Regions from separate parts of the Mesorhizobium sp. M1E.F.Ca.ET.045.02.1.1 genome, predicted to be linked through region 3. Evidence: riboswitches for the same ligand, from Rfam matches in the RefSeq annotation. Region 3 holds a riboswitch; each other region holds the start of a gene.
What was found. Region 3 has a riboswitch for cobalamin ahead of EJ070_RS33770 (co-chaperone GroES). Riboswitches for the same ligand answer to the same signal wherever they lie in the genome.
Positions count from the first base shown of each region.

Region 1: linked by a shared signal. The riboswitch ahead of EJ070_RS22065 (CbtB domain-containing protein) and the one ahead of EJ070_RS33770 (co-chaperone GroES) in region 3 are both predicted to bind cobalamin.
Region 2: linked by a shared signal. The riboswitch ahead of EJ070_RS21830 (DUF1636 family protein) and the one ahead of EJ070_RS33770 (co-chaperone GroES) in region 3 are both predicted to bind cobalamin.

Region 1 covers NZ_CP034447.1:4,593,318-4,600,873, reverse strand. The annotation lists gene EJ070_RS22095 (tyrosine phosphatase family protein) at 1-212, opposite strand, end outside; gene cobD (threonine-phosphate decarboxylase CobD) at 209-1,264, opposite strand; gene cbiB (adenosylcobinamide-phosphate synthase CbiB) at 1,263-2,252, shown strand; gene cobO (cob(I)yrinic acid a,c-diamide adenosyltransferase) at 2,314-2,943, opposite strand; gene cobU (bifunctional adenosylcobinamide kinase/adenosylcobinamide-phosphate guanylyltransferase) at 2,945-3,466, opposite strand; gene EJ070_RS22070 (CbtA family protein) at 3,459-4,253, opposite strand; gene EJ070_RS22065 (CbtB domain-containing protein) at 4,269-4,448, opposite strand; cobalamin riboswitch at 4,485-4,684, opposite strand; gene EJ070_RS22060 (gamma-glutamylcyclotransferase) at 4,756-5,442, opposite strand; gene EJ070_RS22055 (aromatic ring-hydroxylating dioxygenase subunit alpha) at 5,581-6,771, shown strand; gene EJ070_RS22050 (MFS transporter) at 6,740-7,556, opposite strand, start outside.
Region 2 covers NZ_CP034447.1:4,541,379-4,548,934, reverse strand. The annotation lists gene EJ070_RS21850 (NADH-quinone oxidoreductase subunit C) at 28-630, opposite strand; gene EJ070_RS21845 (NADH-quinone oxidoreductase subunit B) at 635-1,216, opposite strand; gene EJ070_RS21840 (NADH-quinone oxidoreductase subunit A) at 1,207-1,572, opposite strand; gene EJ070_RS21835 (winged helix-turn-helix domain-containing protein) at 1,909-3,108, shown strand; cobalamin riboswitch at 3,138-3,341, shown strand; gene EJ070_RS21830 (DUF1636 family protein) at 3,381-3,809, shown strand; gene cobW (cobalamin biosynthesis protein CobW) at 3,812-4,849, shown strand; gene cobN (cobaltochelatase subunit CobN) at 4,867-7,556, shown strand, end outside.
Region 3 covers NZ_CP034447.1:6,886,594-6,894,149, forward strand. The annotation lists partial or broken gene EJ070_RS33750 (EAL domain-containing protein) at 1-34, shown strand, start outside; gene EJ070_RS33755 (fatty acid desaturase) at 35-1,057, opposite strand; partial or broken gene EJ070_RS33760 (hypothetical protein) at 1,145-1,324, opposite strand; gene groL (chaperonin GroEL) at 1,351-2,973, opposite strand; gene EJ070_RS33770 (co-chaperone GroES) at 3,079-3,396, opposite strand; cobalamin riboswitch at 3,395-3,683, opposite strand; gene metH (methionine synthase) at 3,758-7,556, opposite strand, start outside.

The sequences.
Region 1 (7,556 bases), 2.3 Mb from region 3:
TCGAGCAAGGCGCGAACATGCTCTTCGCCCGGCATGGTCATGCCTTCCTGCGCGACGGCGATGTCGTGCATGATGAGATGCAGGTGGTTTTCCGCCAGGATCGAAGCCGGGCGGGTAACCTCGGTGCCTGCCGCAAGCAGCGAGAGCAGCCGCTCGGCGCCGGTTCTGGCTACCGTCTCCTCGATCTTCGACAGCGGACAGACATGGATCATCGCACGATCTCCTTCGGCACATCGTCGCGCCGCGAGGCCCAGGCGGCAAGCGCGCCTTCAAGGCGCTGCCATTCCGCCTCGTTGCCAGGCAATCCTGCCCGCAAGGCTTGTGGCCGGTCGGCAAAATGACGGAGCAGGATGCCGCGTTCGCCAAGCGCCGAAAACAGCCCTGAAGCATCGGGGAAAGACAAATAGCGGAACAAACTGGTGCCGCCAGCGACCGGAACGTCGAATCCACCGAGCAGCCCATCGAGGCGCTCGGCATCGGCTGCCAGACGCCTTCGCATGTCGTCCTGCCACCTGGTGTCTGCCAATGCGCGGATACCGTATTCGAGCGCAGGTCCGGCGACGGCCCAGGGGCCGAGCTGCGCATCCAGCCGCTCCACCATCAGCTTGCCGGCCAGCGCGAACCCGAGCCTCACGCCGGCGAGGCCGAAGAATTTGCCGAAAGAGCGCAGGACCACGACGCCTCCTTCGCCGACATCGCCGGCCAGGCTTTGCTCGGTTGGACCGACATCCATGAAGGCTTCGTCGACGACCAGCAGGCCGCCCTTGGCGCTAAGGCGCGCGGCGAGATCGAGCAGGCGATCCCGCTCGACTACTCGCCCGTCCGGGTTGTTCGGGTTGACCAGCACCGCAAGGTCCGCATCCGCCAGGGCATCGAAATTGTCCACCTCCGCCACCGCATGGCCCGCGATCGCAGTGGCCCGAGCGTGCTCGGCATAGGTAGGACCGAGCACCAGCGCTTTGCCGGGCTTCACCAGCGAAGCGACGCGCGGCAGGAGGATCTGCGTGCCGGGCGCGGGCGCGACATGCGCCGCCGATGGCGCCCCGTAGGCGGTGGCGGCGATTTCGGTCAATTCGCGCAGTCGTTCGGATTCCGGCAATCGCCACAGAGCGGTGGCGGGCAATTCGAAAAGCGGGTAGGAGTGCGGATTGATACCTGTCGAGAGGTCGACGAAAGGCCGTGGCGCGTGGGGGAAGAGCGCGCTCGCCCGGCCAAGGGATCCGCCGTGATCCACCGCAGCAATCGCTCCATCAAGAAGCTTCATGTCGATCCTGATCGCTTTCCTGTCACTTGCCGTTGAACGTACCCTTGGCTATCCGGAATGGCTGTTCAACGCCATCGGCCATCCGGTAACCTGGATCGGCAGGCTGATATCCTTTCTCGATCGCAGGCTCAACCGCGCAACCGATTCCGACGAATTGCGTCGCCGCCGCGGCGTCCAGGCTTTGTTGATCATCGTGCTCGTGCCGGCCGCCATCGGCCTGACGCTGCATGTCCTGCTCTGGCTGATCTTCCCGTCCGGCCTCGTCATTGCCGCTATCCTCGCCTCCTCGCTGCTGTCGCAGAAGAGCCTTGCCGAGCATGTCGAGGACGTCGCCGACGCGCTGGAGACCGGCGGCCTGACGCTTGGCCGCATCGCCGTCTCGCGCATCGTCGGCCGCGATCCCGAAAAGCTCGACAAGGCGGGAGTCGCCCGCGCCGCGATCGAAAGCCTGGCAGAGAATTTCTCCGACGGCATCGTCGCGCCCGCTTTCTGGACCGGCATCGGCGGGCTGGCCGGCGGCGTGGCCTACAAGGCCGCCAACACCGCCGATTCGATGATCGGCCATCGCACGCCGAAACACGAGGCTTTCGGCCGCGCCGCAGCGCTATTCGATGACAGGATCAACCTGCCGGCATCGCGCCTCACCGGCATGCTGATCGTGCTGGCAGCCTTCCTGGTCAAAGGCGCCGATCCCCGCAATGCCTGGCAGGTGATGCGCCGCGACGCGAAGAAGCATCGTTCGCCCAATGCCGGCTGGCCCGAGGCCGCCATGGCCGGCGCCCTGGGCTTGTCCCTGGCCGGGCCGCGCAGCTATGGCGGCGAGATCGTCGAGGACGCCTTCATGGGCGAAGGCGGCCGTCGCGAGGCCGAAAGCACAGATATAAGGCAAGCGCTGAAGCTTTACCGCGTCGCCGATTGGCTGCTGATTGCCCTGTTCGGCATCCTGTCAGCGATCGTGATTTACCTGACCATCTTGATCGCCGGCTAAGGTGTGTTGAGGTTCAGGTCAGGCCGTTCGCAGGCCGGCATCACCTGAATATCGACACACCTTAGAATTCAATTCCCTGCTGCGCCTTCACGCCTGCCGAGAAGTGGTGCTTGGTCAGCCCCATCTCGGTGACGAGATCGGCCGCTTCGACCAGCAGCGGCTTGGCGTTGCGGCCGGTGACGATGACATGCAGACCCTCGCGGCGCGCCTTCAGCGCCGCAACCACCTTTTCCAGATCGAGATAGTCGTAGCGCAAAGCGATGTTGAGCTCGTCGAGCACGACGAGGCTGATCGAGGGATCGGCCATCAGTTCCAGCGCCTTGGCCCAGGCAGCCTCGGCGGCGGCGATGTCGCGCTTCAGGTCCTGCGTCTCCCAGGTGAACCCCTCGCCCATCGCATGCCAGACGACGCGGTCGCCGAAGGCCGCGAAAGCATCCTTTTCGCCGGTGTGCCATTTGCCCTTGATGAACTGGACGACGCCGACGCGCTTGCCGTAGCCGAGCATCCTGAGCGCCAGGCCGAAGGCCGCCGTTGTCTTGCCCTTGCCAGGTCCGGTGTTGACGATCAGCAGGCCCTTCTCGATCGTCTTGCCCGCTACCTCGGCATCCTGCACCGCCTTGCGCTTGACCATCTTGGCGCGATGGCGTTCGGCGTCCCCGTCGTCGATGATCTTGTCGTCGATTTCGGCCATGTCACTTCACCTTGAGCGGCAGCCCCGCCACCATCATCAGCACACTATCGGCAACGGCCGCGACCTGCTGGTTGAGCCGGCCGGCGGCATCGCGGAACCGGCGCGCCAGCGCATTGTCCGGCACGATGCCAAGCCCGACTTCGTTCGATACCACGAACCAAGGCCCGCGCGGACGCGACAGCACATCCGAGAGCCGCCGGCACTCGGCCTCGACATCATGTTCCGCCAGCATATGATTGGTCAGCCACAATGTCAGGCAATCGATCAGCACCGGCTGGTGATCGGGCAAAGCCTCGATCGCGCCGACAAGATCGAGCGGCGCATCAATCGTCACCCAGCCTTCGCCGCGCCGAGCGCGATGCAGCGCGATGCGCTCGCGCATCTCGTCGTCATAGGCCTGCGCAGTGGCGATGTAAGTCCAGGGCGACGGACTGGCCGTCACCAACGCCTCGGCATGCGCGCTCTTGCCCGAGCGCGCACCGCCGATGATGAAGGTCAGGCGACCCTCGGCGCGATCAGGCAAAGCTGCCGCGCAGGCTGGTCGCCGCGCCGGTGAAGCGGCCGCGCACCACGCCGACGACCGCGCCCAGCACCAGCCAGAACACCAGATCGGTGAGCGTCACCGCCACCACGAACTGGTGATGCAGGCCTTCTGGGATCGCCGTCTCGAAGCTTTCGGGCTGCGGCGCGCCGACGATGTGCGGCGCCACGATCAGCGCCACGCCAAGGATGGCCAGCGGCAGCGACTTGCGAAAGGCGATCAAGCCGAGCCCGATCGCTGTCGCGGCCACTGTCGAAGTCCACCAGATCTGGCGCGGCAAAAGCTCTGCCGCAGGCATTGCCGGCAGCTCGGGCGGCAGGCCGAGGCCGGGCGCCAGGGTGAACACGGCAAAGCCGGCCAGGCCCCAGAACACGCCCTGTCGCCAATTGCCGATGCCGCCGGCGAATTCGGAAACCGCGACCAGGATCAGCCCGAAGCCGACACCGGTGACGATGTTGGCGACGACGTTGAAGGCAAAGCGCTCGAAGCCGTCTGCCGGCGCCCAGCCCTCGTCCTCGGCCGGAGCAGCCGCTTCGGCGGGGGTCGGAGCCGCGCTGCTCATCGCGTTGTCCGCGGGAGCGGCCGAGCTCATCGCATTGTTGTTTGTGCTGGCGGCATGGTCGTGGTGATGGCCGCCGCCGGCCTTTTCATAGACTTCTGCCTTCAGGATCAGCGGCACGGTCGCATAGGCCTGCATGCAGGCGAGCGCGATGCCCGCCACGAGCCCCGCGATCGCCGCGATGAACACGACGTTGCGAAACAGATTCATGATGTCAGGCCTTCCTCAGTGGCAGGGAAACGCCATCGAGTGGCGATAGTCGTGGGCAGCGTTGTGGACCGCATCGATATGCGAGAAGCCGACGAAGCCGACGACGAAGATGCCGAGCAGCGCCGCGAGAGCGAGCTGCATGATGCGCGACTGCGAGGAGACGGAGGCGCCGAGGGAGACGGAAGCGGTATTCATGTCTTGTCCTTTCGCCCTCCACCCGAGGGCATCGAAGTCAACTTTCCTGTCGCCGGCAGGTCTCCTGGCTCGCGGATCCGCGCCCTTCCCCACCTTCCCGAGGAAAATCCTCAGTGGTTTATGGAGAGGACTACCGCACACAGTTGCGGGGGCAGCCACGGCTTTGGGCAGGAAATCCACCCCTCACCGCATTCCCTCTTGGCTCCAAAAACGGAACCGACGACGCGAGCGACTATAGGCAGAATCGCCGCAGGCGGCAAACCAAATTCCGCCATGCCGGAGCGCGATTGCGGCATGGATTCACATGCTAGGAGGCCGCGATCCTTTCGGCGACAAGCTGCTGCAGCCGCCACAGATGGGCATCGTGGATGCCACGCGCTTCGAGATTTTTGACGGTGTTGTAGAGATAGTCGGCACCGGAACCCCAATGGCCGCAGGACGTCGCCAGCCTTTCCACCACCTCGCTTTCACTGAGCGGCCCGGCATAGGTCGTACCCTTGCGATTGATGACGAAAGCGAGCGCCCTCAACGGCCCATTGTCCGTTGCGAGCTGCAGCAGGCGGGGGTGGTAGCTGGTCGGCTTGAGGGTCATCTCACGACGGAAAAGCTTGTCCAGCGCTTGCCGGCGCTCGCCACCGTTCAGGCGGAAGGCGACGCCCTTGCATTCGCCGCCGCGATCCATCGCCATCATCAGACCCGGGCTCTGCTTGGTGCCGCGCCAGCGCGTCATCTTCATGCAGAAGGAGCGGTGCCAGCCCCGTGCCACGGCGACCCGCTCCTCGACATGCTCGATTTCGGGCTTCCAGATCAGCGAGCCATAGCCGAACAGCCACAGCGGTTCGGTTGCAGGCAACTCGCCCTCGAATGCATCCAGCATCTCTTCATAGTCGCTGTCGGAGAGATGCTGCGCGTCAGGATCAGGCCCTGGATCCTCGACCGCGCGATAACAGCGGGCGACCAGTTCCTCGGTAAGCGACATCGTTCTTGCAGGCATGCCTTGCCACCCTGGCCGGCCGGCGAACCCGTCGGCGATCGCGAGCGACCTTAAAGGCGGCACCGGGACATCACAATGGCCACACGATTGACAACGGGTTTGGCCGGGTGTCGGCTGTCGGCAGCCAGGGAGAAGCCGATGCAGCCGAATCCGAGCCAACGCGATCTCTATAACGGCCTGACCCGCCTCGAGCCGACCTTGCCGTCGTCCGCCTATCGGGACGCCGACGGGTATCTGCGCGATCTCGATGCGATCTGGTACCGAAGCTGGCTGATGGTCTGCCGCGAGGCCGATCTCGCGGACCCCCTCGCCTTCCGCGCAATCCGCATCGGCTCGCAGGAGGTCGTCGTGCTGCGCGACGAGACCGGGAGCTTGCGCGCCTTCCACAACACCTGCCGGCATCGCGGCTCGCAGCTTTGCCAGGAAAGCGCAGGCCGGCTGAAGGCAAGGCTCCTCACCTGCCCCTATCACGCCTGGTCCTATTCGCTGCGCGGCGATCTCGTGCGCGTGCCGTCGAAATCGCTGCCCGAGGGATTCGACAAGACCGATTACCCGCTCTACCGCGTGGCGCTGTCGGTGTGGCGCGGCTTCGTCTTCATCAACCTTGCAAAGGATGCCGGCGGCACGGCGGAAGCCTCGTTCGATCCCGCCTCCGGCGACCTTGCCAACTGGCCGCTGGAGACGCTCGTCACCGGGCATCGGCTCAGCAAGGTGATGAACTGCAACTGGAAGATTTTCTGGGAGAACTTCAACGAGTGCCTGCACTGCCCGGGCGTCCACAAGGACCTGTCGCGGCTGGTGCCGATCTACGGCCGGGGCCTGATGGCGAGGCACGACGATCCGGAATGGGCCCGCCACGCCGACAACGACGCGCCGGAGTTTTCCGGCGGCCTGCGCGCCGGCGCCGAGACCTGGTCGCGCGACGGGCGCGTGCATGGTCCGGTCTTTGCCGGCCTGACGCCGGCCGAGCGCGCCGCCGGCCAGACCTACGCAACGTCGCTGCCCTCGATGTTCATCGTCGGCCATGTCGACTATGTCCGCACGGTGAGGCTCGCCCCGCTGGGACCCGAGCTGACGGAGCTCACCGCCGAATGGCTGTTCGCGCCCGATGCTCTTGCGCAAACCGATATCGACAACATCGTCGCCTTCGGCACCCAGGTGCTGGAGGAGGACGCCGCGATCTGCGAGGTCAATCAGAAGGGCCTGCGCTCGATCCGCCACGAGGCCGGCGTGCTGATGCCTGAGGAATACGACCTGCGCCGCTTCCACGAATGGGTGCGAGGGCGCCACGCAGAGTTCAAAACGACTTCGGCAGATAGCGCCAGGTGAAAAAGCCGCAGAAGGCGGCCAACAGGCCGAGCGTGACGAACACCGAGCCCAGCCCGAAAAAGCTCAGCACCACCGAATAGACCAGCGGCGGCGTCAGCTCGGAAAAGTCGAGATAGGTGCGGTAGACCGCCGCCATCTGCGCCCTCTCGTAAGCGCGCACCGAGCGCATGAAGGCGGTCGAGCCCAGCGCATCGAGCGCGATGGTGAAGAGCGCGCCGCAGAGCAGGAAGGCAGCGGTGAGCAGCGGCGCGGTCTCGCCGACTCCGCCTGCCGCAAAAAGCATCGCCGCCATGGCGAAATAGGCGAAGGTCATAGTCTGGCGGCCGCCGAAGCGCTTGCCCGCCTTGCCCCAGAAGATCGCCATGAACAAGAGCGCGTTGCCCGCCGAAACCAGCAGCCCGCCTGCAAGCTTGCCCTCGCCCGTGATCACCATGAACAGCGGACCATAGACGAAGAAGGTCGTCCAGAAGCAGGAGCGGCCGAAGGCGATCAGCCAGGCGAGCCTGAGCCTCGGCTGCGCGATGAAGCGGCCGATATTGGCGAGCGGATTGGCCGGCCGGCTCTTGCCGGGGCGGATCGACGGGTTGTCGCCCAGCCGGTAGGCCCAGAACAGCGCCAGCAGCGACAGCGCGAAGGCCACGACCGCGCCATGCGCGGCATAGATGCCGAAGCGCGTGTAGAGGAAGATGCCGAGCGTCGGCCCACCTGTCCAGGCGAACATCGACCACGCTATGCGCAGCGATTCCGCCTGCATGAAATCGGTCTTGCGGATGTGGTCCATGATG
Region 2 (7,556 bases), 2.3 Mb from region 3:
TTCCTTCCCTACTTACTACTTCCCTACTCACTGTTTCGCTTTTTCATCCCCCGGCAGGACGTAGTCCGTCCCTTCCCAAGGAGAAAGAAAATCGAAATTGCGGAATTCCTGCTTGAGCTCGACCGGCTCGTAGATGACCCGCTTGGCCTCGTCGTCGTAGCGCACCTCGACGAAGCCGGTCAGCGGGAAATCCTTGCGCAGCGGATGCCCATCAAAGCCGTAGTCGGTGAGGATGCGGCGCAGGTCCGGATGATCGGAGAACAGCACGCCGTAAAGGTCGTAGGTCTCGCGCTCATACCAGTCGGCGCCGGGATAGACGGCGGTCAGCGACGGCACCAGCGTCTCTTCGTCGGCCTGGACCTTGAGCCGGATGCGGACATTCTGCTTCGGCGACAACAGGTGGTAGACGACGTCGAAGCGCCTGGCCCGCGACGGATAGTCCGCGCCGGAGATGTCGATGATCGAGATGAACTGGCAGCGCGGGTCGTCGCGCAGGAAGGTCGCCACCTCGATCAGATTGCCCGGTTCGACGGAGACGGTCAGTTCGCCATAGGCGAGCACGGTTTCGCCGATGCGGCCGGAGAGCTTCTCGCCGAGATAGGTGGAGAGTTCGGTCAACGCCTGGGTCATCGGCTCACCGTTCGATCGTGCCGGTGCGGCGGATCTTCTTCTGCAACAGAAGAATGCCGTAGAGCAGCGCTTCCGCGCTCGGCGGGCAGCCCGGCACGTAGATGTCGACCGGCACGATGCGGTCGCAGCCGCGCACCACCGAATAGGAATAGTGGTAGTAGCCGCCGCCATTGGCGCAGGAGCCCATCGAGATGACGTAGCGCGGCTCCGGCATCTGGTCGTAGACCTTGCGCAACGCCGGCGCCATCTTGTTGGTCAGCGTGCCGGCCACGATCATGATGTCGGACTGGCGCGGAGACGCGCGCGGCGCGACGCCGAACCGCTCGCTGTCGTAGCGCGGCATCGAGGTGTGGATCATCTCGACCGCGCAGCAGGCGAGGCCGAAGGTCATGAACATCAGCGAGCCGCTGCGCGCCCAGGTGATCAGCGCTTCAGTCGAGGTGACGAGGAAACCCTTGTCGGCCAGCTCATTGTTGATTTCGAGGAAGAAGGGATCGTCCTCCCCCACCGGCCTGCCGGTGTTGGGGTCGATGATGCCCTTGGGCTTCGGCGCGACGAGGGTGCCTGAACTGTCGTTCAATCCCATTCCAGCGCTCCTTTTTTCCATTCATAGGCAAAGCCGATGGTCAGCACCGCCAGGAACACCATCATCGACCAGAAGCCGAGCATACCGAGCTTGGAGAAGGACACCGCCCATGGGAACAGGAAGGCGACCTCGAGATCGAAGATGATGAACAGGATCGACACCAGATAGAAGCGGATGTCGAACTTCATGCGGGCGTCGTCGAACGAATTGAACCCGCATTCATAGGCGGAAAGCTTTTCCGGGTCGGGATTGCGGTAGGCCACCAGGAACGGCGCGATGATAAGCGCGAGACCAACGACCATCGCTACTGCGATGAAGAGGACGATGGGCAGATACGAACTTAGGAGTGCGCTCATGCGGCGGCTTTCCGTTGGCGGCCAATTCACTTTGATTACAGCAACGGACTCTAATGCGGAAGCGTGACAGTTTAACCCGCTGAACCGTTTTAAGGGCCCTATGCTGCGACGCGGCGAGGGTTAGCGCAGCGGTTTCGGCGACGCAAGTCAAACCTTGTTCAAAATCCCGCCCTGGACGCCATATCGGAAGAAACTGGTCCGATCCGCTCCTGTTTGATTTCTTTCACTTTTTACTCCACTTTTCTCTCCTGACATATCTCCCGCCATTTGCCTGCTAGCATGGCCGGAATCACCGGCTAAAAATCCGGCAGAACTGATCAGGGCGAGAGCAGCTCGATGAAGGAAAAGATCTCGCTGGCCATGGCCAGGCGCATCGCGCTCGGCGCACAGGGCTTCACCGATGCGCGGCCGGCCGGTACGCCCGATCGCCGGCACCTCGCCCGCGTGCTCTCTCGCACCGGCCTGCTGCAGATCGATTCCGTCAGCGCGGTGGTGCGCGCCCACTACATGCCGCTCTATTCGCGCCTCGGCCCCTACCCGCTCGCGCTGCTCGACAACGCGGCCGTAAGCCGCAAGCGCGCCGTCTTTGAATATTGGGCGCATGAGGCGTCGTTCCTGCCGGTCGAGACCTGGCCGCTGATGCGCTGGCGCATGCAGCGCGCCGAGCGCGGCGAGGAAATGTATCTCGGCCTCGCCAAATGGGGTCGCGAGCGCAAGGCAATGATCGACGAGATCTACGGGCAAGTCGCGGAACGCGGGCCGATTGCCGCCTCCGACATCGAAGGCCACAAGGGCAACGGCGGCTGGTGGGGCTGGAGCGAGGCCAAGCACGCCTTCGAATGGCTGTTCTGGGCCGGGCGCATCACCACCGCCTACCGGCGCGGGTTCGAACGCTACTACGATCTGCCGGAGCGTGTTCTGCCGCAGTCTGTGCTGGATTTGCCCGTGCCTTCTGTCGAGGACGCGCACCGTGAATTGCTGCGCATATCCGCGCGCGCCCACGGCATCGCCACCTATGGCGACCTGCGCGATTATTTCCGCCTCGCGCCGGGCGACGTGAAGGATCGCATCGAGGAACTGGTCGAGACGGGCGAACTGCTGCCGGTGCGGGTCGAAGGCTGGGACAAGACCGCTTATCTCTATAAGGACGCGCGCATTCCGCGCCGGATCGGGGCGCGCGCCCTGCTCGCTCCCTTCGATCCGGTGGTCTTCGAACGCACCCGCACGGAAAAGCTGTTCGGCTTCCGCTATCGCATCGAGATCTACACGCCGGCCGAAAAACGCCAGTATGGCTACTATGTGCTGCCCTTCCTGCTAGGCGACCGGATCGTCGCCCGTGTCGATCTGAGGGCCGACCGCCCGGCGAGCATGCTGCGCGTCCATGCGGCTTATGCTGAAGCCGGCGCTCCGACCGAAACGGCCGCCCAGCTCTTCGATGAGCTGAAACAGATTCAGACCTGGCTAGGCCTGGAGAGCATCGAGGTAACCCCGGCCGGCGACCTTGGGCCGGCGCTGGCCGACATTTCGGTGTCGTAGCCGCGCGTTGACAGCCGCGTAGCTCTAAGCCTAAATCCGCCGCAGACGGTCTTCTCCCGGCAAAGGGAGGAGCCAAGAGGGAATGCGGTGCGGGAAAAATCCCAACTCCGCGGCTGTCCCCGCAACTGTGAGCGACGAGCCTCAGCCGAAAACCACTGGGATGTCTCCCGGGAAGGCGGCGCCAAGGCGATGACCCGCGAGCCAGGAGACCTGCCGTCTGAGACTTTAAGTATCCGAACGCCCGGCGGGTTTTCCGGGCAAGGAGCCTGGTTTTGGATCGCAACGGCAGTTTTCCAGCCAATATCGCGGATTTTTCGTCCGAGCCCGACGACGCATTGGCCGGAGTCACCGTCATCGTCTGCTCGTCCTGCCGCGACGAGACCGGCTCGGACGCGCATCCGCGCGCCGGCGCCCTGCTTGCCGAAGATACGCGACGCGCCGCATCGGACGAAAACATCCGCATCCGCACCGTCGAATGCCTCGGCAATTGCAAGCGCCGCCTGAGCGCAGCGCTCCTGCGCGACGGCTGCTGGAGCTACGTCTTCGGCGACCTGGAAACCGCCAGCGGCGCCGACCTCGTCGCCGGCGCAAAACTCTTCGCCACCTCGACCGACGGCCTTATCCCCTGGCGCGGCCGGCCCGATTCCCTCAAGCGCGGCCTTGTCGCCCGCATCCCTCCTCTCGACCTCCTGAAGGACTGACCATGAACGCCTCCGTCTCCCGTGTTCCCTGCACCGTCGTCACCGGCTTCCTAGGCGCCGGCAAGACGACGCTGATCCGCAACCTGCTCGAAAACGCCAAGGGCAAGCGGCTGGCGATCATCGTCAACGAATTCGGCGATGTCGGCATCGACGGCGAGATCCTGAAAGGCTGCGGCATCGACACCTGTCCCGAGGAAAACATCGTCGAGCTCGCCAATGGCTGCATCTGCTGCACCGTCGCCGACGACTTCATCCCGGCGCTCGACCAGATCCTGTCGCTTAACCCCAAGGTCGACCACATCCTGATCGAGACCTCGGGCCTCGCTCTGCCGAAGCCGCTGGTGCAAGCCTTTCAGTGGCCTAGCGTGAAGAGCCGCGTCACCGTCGATGGTGTCGTTGCTGTGGTCGATGGCCTGGCACTGGCCGACGGCCGCGTCGCCTCCGACATGGACGCCCTGCAGGCGCAGCGCGCCGCCGACGACTCGCTCGACCATGACGATCCGGTCAAGGAGGTGTTCGAGGACCAGATCGCCTGCGCCGACCTGATCATCCTGTCGAAGAGCGACCTGATGGACGCGGCCGGCTCGCAGCGCGCCAACGCCGTCATCGGCGAGCATGTGGCGCGGGCCGTGAAAGTCCTGCCGACCACGCACGGCAAGGTCGATCCGTCGGTGTTGCTCGGCCTCGGCCTTGCCGTCGAGGACGACATCGAAAACCGCAAGACGCACCACGACGACGAGCTCGAACATGAGCACGACGATTTTGATTCCTTCGTCATCGATATCCCGTCGATCTTGCATCCGGACGAGCTGGCGAAGCGCGTCGCCCTTGCGGCCGAGCAGGAAAACGTGCTGCGCGTCAAAGGCTTCGTCGAGGTTGGCGGCAAGCCGATGCGGCTTCTGCTGCAGGCCGTCGGCCCGCGCGTCAACCACTATTACGATCGCGCCTGGACCACCGAGGACGACCGCCGCTCGCGGCTCGTCGTCATCGGCCTCAAGGGGCTCAATCGCCCGGCGGTCGAACGTATCCTCGCCGGCTGAGGCAAGCACGAAAAGCGATGCATATCCTCACCACGACATCCGCCTCGCTCGACGATCTCGCCGAGCCGATCGATCTCAGGCAGACGCCTGCGGATGTCGTGGCGCTGTCCTTCACCGACAGCGACCTCGCCGGCCTGGCCGCTGCGTGGAAAGCGGACGCGGAACACCTGCCGTCGATGCGGCTCGCAGCACTTCGCGACCTCCGCCACCCGATGTCGGTCGACCTCTGGATCGACAGCGTCGCCCGTCATGCCAAGGTCGTTCTGGTCCGCATCCTCGGCGGCTACGACTGGTGGCGCTATGGCTGCGATCAGCTCGCGACGGTGGCGCGCGAGCGCGGCATCAAGCTCGCGCTGCTGCCCGGCGAAAGCCATGACGAGGATCAGCGGCTGATCGAGGGCTCGACGCTGCCACGCGCCGAGTTGGACGCCTTGCTCGGCTATTTCCGCGAGGGCGGCCCGGCCAATATGCGCGCGCTGGTGCAAAGGCTGGCGCGGCTTGCCGGATCGGATGCGGCGGTGGCCGAACCGGTCAGCGTGCCGAAGGCGGGTTATTACGAGCCCGGTCGCGGCGTGGTCCCCCTCCCCCTTGAGGGGAGGGTCCGGCCGCAGGCCGGGGGTGGGGTCCTCCGCGACACGCGCCGGCACCATGAAGAACGACCACAGGAAGAGACGTTAAGCCCAGTCGTCCCGACCCCTCCCGGCCCTGCGGGCCACCCTCCCCTCGAGGGGGAGGGAAACGCCGCGTCCATCATCCCGATCCTCTTCTATCGCTCCATGCTACTTGCCGCCGACATAGCGCCGATAGATGCCCTCGCGGAAGCATTGCGGCTGCAAGGCATGGCCCCGGTGCCGATCTTCGTGTCCAGCCTCAAGGATAGAGCCTCGCTGGATTTCGTCGAAACCGCCCTCGCCTCGCTGAACCCGGCCGCCATCATCACCGCCACCGCCTTCGCCTCCGGCGCGGAACCCGGCGCCGAAACACTTTTCGACCGCGCCGGCGTGCCGGTCTTCCAGGTCATCGTCGCCACGACGAAGCGCGAGGTCTGGGAGAAGAACCAGCGCGGCCTGGCGCCAGCAGACCTCGCCATGCATGTCGTGCTGCCAGAACTCGACGGCCGCATCCTGGCCGGCGCGATTTCATTCAAGGGCGAGATCGAAGCCGATCCGGCGCTCGCCTTCCGCGCCTTCGCCAACCGGCCTGAAGCCAACCGCGTCGCGCAGGTCGCCAAGCGCACCGCGATGTTCATTCGCCTGCAACGGACCGAGCGGGCCAAGCGCAAGCTGGCAATCCTGATTCCGGACTATCCGAGTGCCCCAGGGCGTACGGGCTATGCCGTCGGCCTCGACGTGCCGTCGAGCGTGCTCGCCATGCTGCATGACTTGAAGGAACAGGGCTATGCGGTTGACGGGATTCCACAATCGCCGCGCGCGTTGCTGGATGCGCTGGAGATGGGCGGGCAAGGGTTGAGTCTAGACGACTATCGGTGCTTCTCAGCGGAACTGCCGATGGCAGTGATAGACGCGGTAGAGGCCGCATGGGGTGAGGCAGAGGGCGAGATAGGGTTGCGCGAGGCACCCCCCTCTGTCCTGCCGGACATCTCCGGCAGGACAGAGGGGGGTGTTCACGCGCTAACTCTGGCGAGCTTCCCCTTCCGCGCCGCGACCTTCGGCAACATCACCGTCGCGCTGGCCCCCGACCGCGGCCGCTCGGCCGACCGCCGCGCCGACTATCACGACCCCACTCTCCCTCCCCGCCACGAATTGATCGCCTTCGGCCTCTGGCTGCGGAAATCGCTCGGCGTGCACGCCATCGTCCATGTCGGCGCGCACGGCACGCTGGAGTGGCTGCCGGGCAAGACGGTCGCGCTATCGGAAAGCTGCTTTCCCGAGATCGTCACCGGCTCGCTGCCGGTCATCTATCCCTTCATTGTCTCCAATCCCGGCGAGGCGGCGCAGGCCAAGCGCCGGATTTCGGCCGTCACGCTCGGCCATCTGCCGCCGCCGCTGACCGGGGCCGGCCTCGACGAGGCACAGCAGAAGCTCGAACGCTTGGTCGACGAATATGCCCAGGCCGACGGGCTCGATCGCCGCCGCCGCGATCGTCTGGCGCGGCTCATAGTCGAGTCCGCGCGGAAATCCGGCCTGGCGACAGAAGCAGGCGTTGCCGGCACCGACGCTCCGGACGAGGCGCTGCGCCGCATCGACGCCTGGCTGTGCGACCTCAAGGATTTCGCCGTCAAGGACGGGCTGCATGTCTACGGCCGCGCGCCGGAGGGCGAGGTCGATCCGCTGCGGCGGCAAAGCGCGGAGGCCGAAAAGGCCGCACTGCTCGAAGCGCTCGACGGCCAGCACATCAAGGCCGGCCCCGCCGGCGCTCCGGCGCGCGGCCGCTCCGACGTGCTGCCCACCGGCCGCAACCTCTTCACCTCCGACCCGCGCACCATGCCGACGCCGACCGCCTACGATCTCGGCCAGGCGGCTGCGGAAGAAGTGGTGCGCAGCTACATGCAGAGCCATGGCGACTGGCCGCGTTCGCTGGTCATCGACCTCTGGGGCTCGGCCTCATTGCGCACCGGCGGCGAGGAGATCGCCCAAGGCCTGGCGCTGATGGGCTGCCGGCCGCAATGGGATGCAGCGACCGGCCGCGTCACCGGCATCGAGGTGCTGCCGCCGGCGGCGCTCGGCCGGCCGCGCGTCGACGTCAC
Region 3 (7,556 bases):
ACACAAACAGAGCCCGCCTCCGCATAGACTGTGATCAGGCTGCGTCGTGGAATGAAACCAGCCTCCGGCGCCGGTCGTCCCAAAGCACGAGCCTGACGCATTTGAGGCTGTCCCAGAGGGTGATACGTCCAATGCAGGCAAGTTGCGGATGGTCGCGCAGCACTTCCGGCAAGCGGTAGTAGGGAATCCGGCTGGACAGATGATGGACGTGATGGATGCCGATGTTGCCGGTGAGCCACCGCAGCACCGGCGGAAGATCGTAGTGCGAGGCGCCATGCAGCGCCGCTTGGGGAAACCGCCAATCCTCGCCCCCCGACCAATGCGTCTCCTCGAATTGGTGCTGTACATAGAAGAGCCAAACGCCAGCCGCACCTGCCAGCAGTGCGACCGGCAGGTGGATTAGGAGAAAGGTAGCCAAACCGACGGTCCATACCATCAAGGCAGACAGCGTGACGATCGCAATATTCGTCAGCATGGTCGAAATCCAAGGCAGCGCACCCGAGCTCATCATCCCAAACGGTAGGCGCTGCTTGAATAGGAATAGCCAAGCTGGCCCGATCCCGAACATCACAAGCGGGTGCCGGTACAGCCGGTAACCGACCCGCTTTATCGGCGAAAGGGCACGGTATTCGGCAATCGTCAGCGTGGTGATGTCACCGACTCCGCGTTCGTCGAGATTGCCTGCAGTCGCATGATGGGCGGCGTGAGCGCGCCTCCAATAGTCATATGGGGTCAGAGTCAGGACCCCAAGCAGGCGGCCGGTCCAGTCATCGAGTCCGCGACGGGCGAAGAACGAGCCGTGGCCGCAATCGTGCTGGATCATGAACAGCCTAAGCAGGAAGCCGCTGGCAGGAAGGATCGCGATCAGCCCGGGCCAGAAGCTGTTGGTCAGCGAAAGACAAGCAGCCGCCCAGAAGATGGCGAAAGGGACAAGAGTGATGAACAGTTCGAAGGCGCTACGCCCTAGACGCGGCTGTCGGTATTTCGCCAGCTTCTTCAACCACGCTCCGGCATTGTCTTCAACAAGTGAAGCGGGTGGATAGACATGTGCGCTCATTATAACCAGTCCGTTTTTTTCGCCACCCTGCGATCATCTGCTAGGGCAATGGCCGCGCCCGTGGGATTGGGCGCAGGTGTTGAAGTATTAGGCCTGACGGGCCTTGCGGGGCGCCTCGTCGGCCACGACGCGCGAGACCCGATTGCCCATTTCTGTCTGACGGGCTCCGGCTTCCGCCCTTACCTCAGCCTTGGCAGCCGCAGCTTCCGCCAAAACCCGCTCATTGTCGGCGACCTTCAGCGCTTCGCGCTCGGCGCGATGGGCATCGCAGCGCGTTCCCGGCAGGGAGTCGGTCAATTGCCCATGCCACCGCCGGGGGATGGCGCGGCATCCTTGGCTGGAACGTCGGTGATCATGGCCTCGGCGGTGATCAACAGGGCGGCGATCGAACCGGCGTCCTGGAGTGCGGTCCGCACCACCTTTGCCGGGTCGACGATGCCAGCCTTGATCATATCGACATAAATCTCGTTCTGGGCGTCGAAGCCCTGATTGTAGTCCTTGCCCTTGGAGAGCTTGCCGACGACGATCGAACCTTCGACGCCTGCATTTTCTGCGATCTGGCGGACCGGCGCCTCAAGCGCCCTCAGCACGATCGAGATACCCGCCGTCACATCGGCATTGGCGCCATTCAAGCCGGCAAGCGCCGATCTGGCGCGCAAGAGCGCCACGCCACCGCCTGCAACGATGCCTTCTTCCACAGCGGCACGCGTAGCATTCAGCGCGTCGTCGATGCGATCCTTCTTTTCCTTGACTTCGGACTCGGTGGCGCCGCCGACGCGAATGACTGCAACGCCGCCGGCGAGCTTCGCCAGTCGCTCCTGCAGCTTTTCCTTGTCGTAGTCGGAAGTGGTTTCCTCGATCTGACTTTTGATCTGCTGTATGCGCGCCTGAATGGTCGCCTTGGTGCCGGCGCCGTCTATGATCGTGGTCGTGTCCTTCTCGATCAGCACGCGCTTGGCGCGGCCGAGCATGTCAATGGCAATGTTCTCCAGTTTGATGCCGAGATCCTCGGAAATCATCTGGCCGGCGGTGAGCACGGCGATGTCTTCCAGCATCGCCTTGCGGCGATCGCCGAAGCCAGGCGCCTTGACGGCCGCGACCTTGAGGCCGCCGCGCAGCTTGTTGACGACGAGCGTCGCCAGCGCCTCGCCCTCGACATCCTCGGCGATGATCAACAATGGCTTGCCACTTTGCACCACGGCTTCGAGGATCGGCAGCAGCGTTTGCAGATTGCCGAGCTTCTTTTCATGGATGAGGACGTAGGCGTCCTCCAGCTCGGCGCGCATCTTCTCGGCATTGGTGACGAAATAGGGCGAGAGATAGCCGCGGTCGAACTGCATGCCTTCGACGACGTCGAGTTCGGTCTCGGCGGTCTTTGCTTCCTCGACGGTGATGACGCCGTCGTTGCCGACCTTGTCCATCGCCTTGGCGATCATGTCGCCGACGGTGGCATCGCCATTGGCGGCGATGGTGCCGACCTGCGCGATCTCACCGGCCGATTTGACCTTCTTGGACCGCGCCTGGACTTCCTTGACCACCGCGGTAACGGCCTGGTCGATGCCACGCTTCAGGTCCATCGGGTTCATGCCGGCGGCGACGAGCTTGGCGCCTTCGCGCAGGATCGATGCGGCCAGCACCGTGGCGGTGGTTGTGCCGTCACCGGCAAGGTCGTTGGTCTTCGAGGCCACTTCGCGCACCATTTGCGCGCCCATGTTCTCGAACTTGTCGGCAAGCTCGATTTCCTTGGCGACGGCGACGCCGTCCTTGGTGATGCGTGGCGCGCCATAGGCCTTGTCGATGACGACATTGCGGCCCTTGGGGCCTAGTGTCACCTTGACGGCGCTGTTGAGAAGCTCGACGCCGCGCAGCATGCGGTCGCGGGCATCGGTGGAGAATTTGATTTCCTTGGGGGGCATGATTTTTCCAGTTCGGTTGGGACGGCAAGACGCCGACGGCGTCGCCCGGAGACTCAGAATCGGGAGCGTCCTATGCGCGTCCGGTGAATACGCGCGGCGCGCACGTCAGGCTGCCCTCTTGGCAGCCACGGTCTTGTTGAAGATGATGCCCATGATGTCGGCTTTCTTCATGATCAGAAGGTCATCGCCGTCGATCTTGACCTCGGTGCCCGAGCATTTGCCGAACAGGATCAGGTGGCCCGCCTTGACCTTGAGCTCGACCAGCGCGCCGTCTTCGTCGCGTGCGCCCTGGCCGACGGCGATGACTTCGCCTTCCTGCGGCTTTTCCTTGGCATTGTCGGGAACAATGATGCGGCCCTTGGATTTGGTGTCACTTTCCGCGCGCCTGATGACGACGCGGTCTTGGAGTGGCCGGAATTTCATGGAAGCTTCTTTCTGAGGCCGGCATAGCGGCCACGCCCATATATATAGCCCGGTTGGCACTCGTTAGATAGAAGTGCCAAACTTAATTCTCGAGCGCCCCAAAATAGTGGAAATCGAGATAGGGGTAATCAAAAACAGTTCCGCCATCTCGGCAGCTTCCCAGGCCTTGGCCCAGTGGTCCTTGTGGAGACGAAAAGCGCCGCTGCCGTAGCGGGGGCAGCGCCGGCACCGACTTCCCAATTATCCCATCCGCGAGACGAACGTGCACCTTAAGCACCCTGATCAAATCATCGATCGCCCAAACCGGTCCACAGGAATGCGAGATCGGTCAGGGGCAAGGACGACTGGCGGTAATAGGGACTTACTCCGCCGCTTCGGCGTAGCGCGCCGGCACATAGTTGAGGATCGGCCCAAGCCAGCGCTCGACCTCCGCCAGCGGCATGGCCTTGCGCCGCGCATAGTCCTCGACCTGATCGCGCTCGACCTTAGCGACGCCGAAATAATAGCTTTCGGGATGCGACAGGTAGATGCCGGAGACGGAGGAGCCGGGCCACATGGCGAAGCTTTCGGTCAGGCTGACGGCCGCATTGCGTTCGCCGTCGAGCAGACGAAACAGCGTCGCCTTTTCCGTATGGTCGGGTTGCGCCGGATAGCCAGGTGCCGGGCGGATGCCGCGATAGGGTTCGCCGATCAGGTCGTCCGGGGCCAGGTTCTCATCGGGCGCGTAACCCCAGAACTCCTTGCGCACCTTCTCGTGCATGCGCTCTGCGAAGGCTTCGGCGAAACGGTCGGCCAGCGCCTTGACCATGATCGAGGAATAGTCGTCGTTGGCCCGCACGAAGCGCTCGGCGATCGTCACTTCCTCGATGCCCGCGGTGACTATGAAGCCGCCCACATAGTCGGCCTTGCCGCTGTCCACAGGCGCCACGAAATCCGACAATGCGACATTGGCCTTGCCGTCGTGCTTGGCCAGCTGCTGGCGCAGCGTGAAGAATGTCGCCAGTTCGTGCGAGCGGGCCTCATCCGTGAACAGTCTGATATCGTCGCCGGCGGTATTGGCCGGCCAGAAGCCGATCACGCCCTTGGGCGCAAACCATTTTTCCGCGATGATCTTCGCCAGCATCGCCTGGGCGTCCTCGAAGAGCTGGCGTGCCGCCGGCCCCTGGTCCTCGTCGTCGAGGATTTTGGGATAGCGGCCCTTCAACTCCCAGGTTTGGAAGAATGGCGTCCAGTCGATATAGCGGGCAAGCTCGGCCAGATCCCAGCCTTCGAAGACCTTTAGGCCAAGGAAGGACGGTTTTGGCGGCTCGTAGCCCGTCCAGTCGACCTTGTGGGCATTGGCCCGCGCCCTGGCGAGCGGCAGCCGCTGCTTGTCGGCTTCGCTGCGCGCATGCGCGTCGGCAACCTTCTTGTACTCCGCGCGAACGTTCTCGACATAGCCGGCCTTGGCCTCGTTCGACAGCAGTGCCGACACCACGCCGACGGCGCGGCTGGCGTCGGCGACATACACCGTCTGGCCTTTCGCATAGCGCGGATGGATCTTGACCGCCGTATGCACGCGGCTGGTCGTCGCACCGCCGATCAGCAGCGGAATGTCGAAGCCTTCACGTTCCATCTCGGCCGCCATATGCGCCATCTCGTCGAGCGAGGGCGTGATCAGGCCGGACAGGCCGATGACGTCGACCTTTAGCTCACGCGCCGTCTGCAGGATCTTCGCCGCAGGCACCATGACGCCAAGATCGATGATCTCATAATTGTTGCAGGCAAGGACCACGCCGACGATGTTCTTGCCGATGTCGTGGACATCGCCCTTTACCGTCGCCATCAGGATCTTGCCGGCGGTCTGGCGCTCGCCATTGTCGATCCCGCTGGCGGCGTTCGCCAGCTTCTCCGCCTCCATGTGCGGCAGCAGGCCGGCCACCGCCTGCTTCATCACGCGGGCCGACTTCACCACTTGCGGCAGGAACATCTTGCCGGCGCCGAACAGGTCGCCGACGACATTCATGCCCGCCATCAGCGGGCCTTCGATGACATGCAGCGGCCGCTCGGCGGCGCGCCGCGCGTCGTCCGTGTCCGCGTCGATGAATTCGGTGATGCCATTGACCAGCGCGTGCGAAATGCGCTGCTCGACCGGCCAGTCGCGCCAGGCGAGAACGCGTTCCTGCGCCTCCTTGCCCGCCGTGCCCTTGAAGCGTCCGGCGAGTTCCAGCATGCGCTCGGTCGCCGTGCCGCCGCCCTTTGGCTCACGGTTGTTGACAACATCCTCGCAGGCTTCGCGCAGTTCCGGGTCGATGGTGTCGTAGACGGCAAGCTGCCCGGCATTGACGATGCCCATGTCCATGCCCGCCTGGATGGCGTGGTAGAGGAACACGGCATGCATGGCCTCGCGCACCGGTTCGTTGCCGCGGAACGAAAAGGAGAGGTTCGACACGCCGCCCGAAATATGGACATGAGGAAGCGTCGCGGTGATCTCGCGCGCAGCGTCGATGAAATCGACACCGTAATTGTTGTGTTCATCGATGCCGGTGGCGATGGCGAACACGTTCGGATCGAAGACGATATCCTCGGGCGGGAAGCCTGCCTGTTCAGTCAGGAGCTTGTAGGCGCGGGTGCAGATCTCGACCTTGCGCGCCCTGGTGTCGGCCTGGCCGTCCTCGTCGAAGGCCATGACGACCACCGCAGCGCCATAGGCGCGCACCAGCCTGGCATGATGCAGGAACGCTTTCTCGCCTTCCTTCATGGAGATGGAGTTGACCAGCGGCTTGCCCTGGACGCATTTGAGGCCGGCCTCGATGACTTCCCACTTGGAACTGTCGATCATCACGGGAACGCGGGCAATGTCCGGCTCGGCCGCGATCAGGTTGAGATATTCGACCATCGCCTTCTTCGAATCGATCAGGCCCTCGTCCATGTTGATGTCGATGATCTGGGCGCCGTTGGCGACCTGGTCGCGCGCGACATCGAGCGCGGCGACATAGTCGCCCGCCGTGATCAGCTTCCTGAACCTGGCGGAGCCCGTGACATTGGTGCGCTCGCCGACATTGACGAACGGAATCTCGTCGGTCAGCGTGAACGGCTCGAGGCCCGACAGGCGCATCTTCGGCTCGATCTTCGGGATGGCGCGCGGCGGATATTTCTTAACCGCCGCCGCGATGGCGCGGATATGGTCCGGCGTCGAGCCGCAGCAGCCGCCGACGACATTGACCAATCCGTCGCGCGCAAAACCCTCGATCTGTTCAGCCATGAATTCCGGGCTCTCGTCATACCGGCCGAATTCATTAGGCAGGCCGGCATTCGGATAGGCGCAGACAAAGGTGCCGGCTACGCCCGAAAGCTCATCCAGATGCGCGCGCATGGCGTTGGCGCCGAGCGCGCAATTGAGGCCGATCGTGAACGGGCTGGCGTGACGGACCGAATGCCAGAACGCCGTCGGCGTCTGGCCGGAGAGCGTGCGGCCGGACAGGTCGGTGATCGTGCCGGAGATCATGACCGGCAGATGAATGCCCTTTTCGACAAAGATCTCGTTGCAGGCGAAGATCGCCGCCTTGGCGTTCAGCGTGTCGAAGATGGTCTCGATCAGGATGATGTCGGCGCCGCCATCGAGCAGCCCGCGCAGCTGCTCGCCATAGGCATAGCGCAATTTGTCGAAAGTCACGGCGCGGTAACCGGGATTGTTGACATCCGGCGACATCGAGGCGGTGCGGTTGGTCGGCCCGAGAGCGCCGGCGACAAACCGCCGCTTGCCGTCTTCCTGTTGTGCCCGGATCAAAGCACGGCGGACAAGCCGAGCGCCGTCGCGATTGAGGTCGTAGACGGCATTCTCCATGCCGTAATCGGCCTGCGCTATGGAGGTTGATGAGAAGGTGTTGGTCTCGATGATGTCCGCGCCGGCAATAGCGTACTGATAATGAATGTCCTCGATCGCCTTGGGCTGGCTCAGGATCAAAAGATCGTTGTTGCCCTTCTGGTGACAGGCGCAACCGACGAACCTGTCGCCGCGGAAATGGTCCTCGTCGAAACCAAGACCCTGGATCTGGGTGCCCATGGCACCGTCAAGGATCAGGATGCGTTCGCGCGCAGTAGCTTGAAGCGTAGCCAGGATTTCCGACCCGTCTCGCTTCTCGCCGGCCGGACCAAACAGATCGTCCAGTGAGAACGGA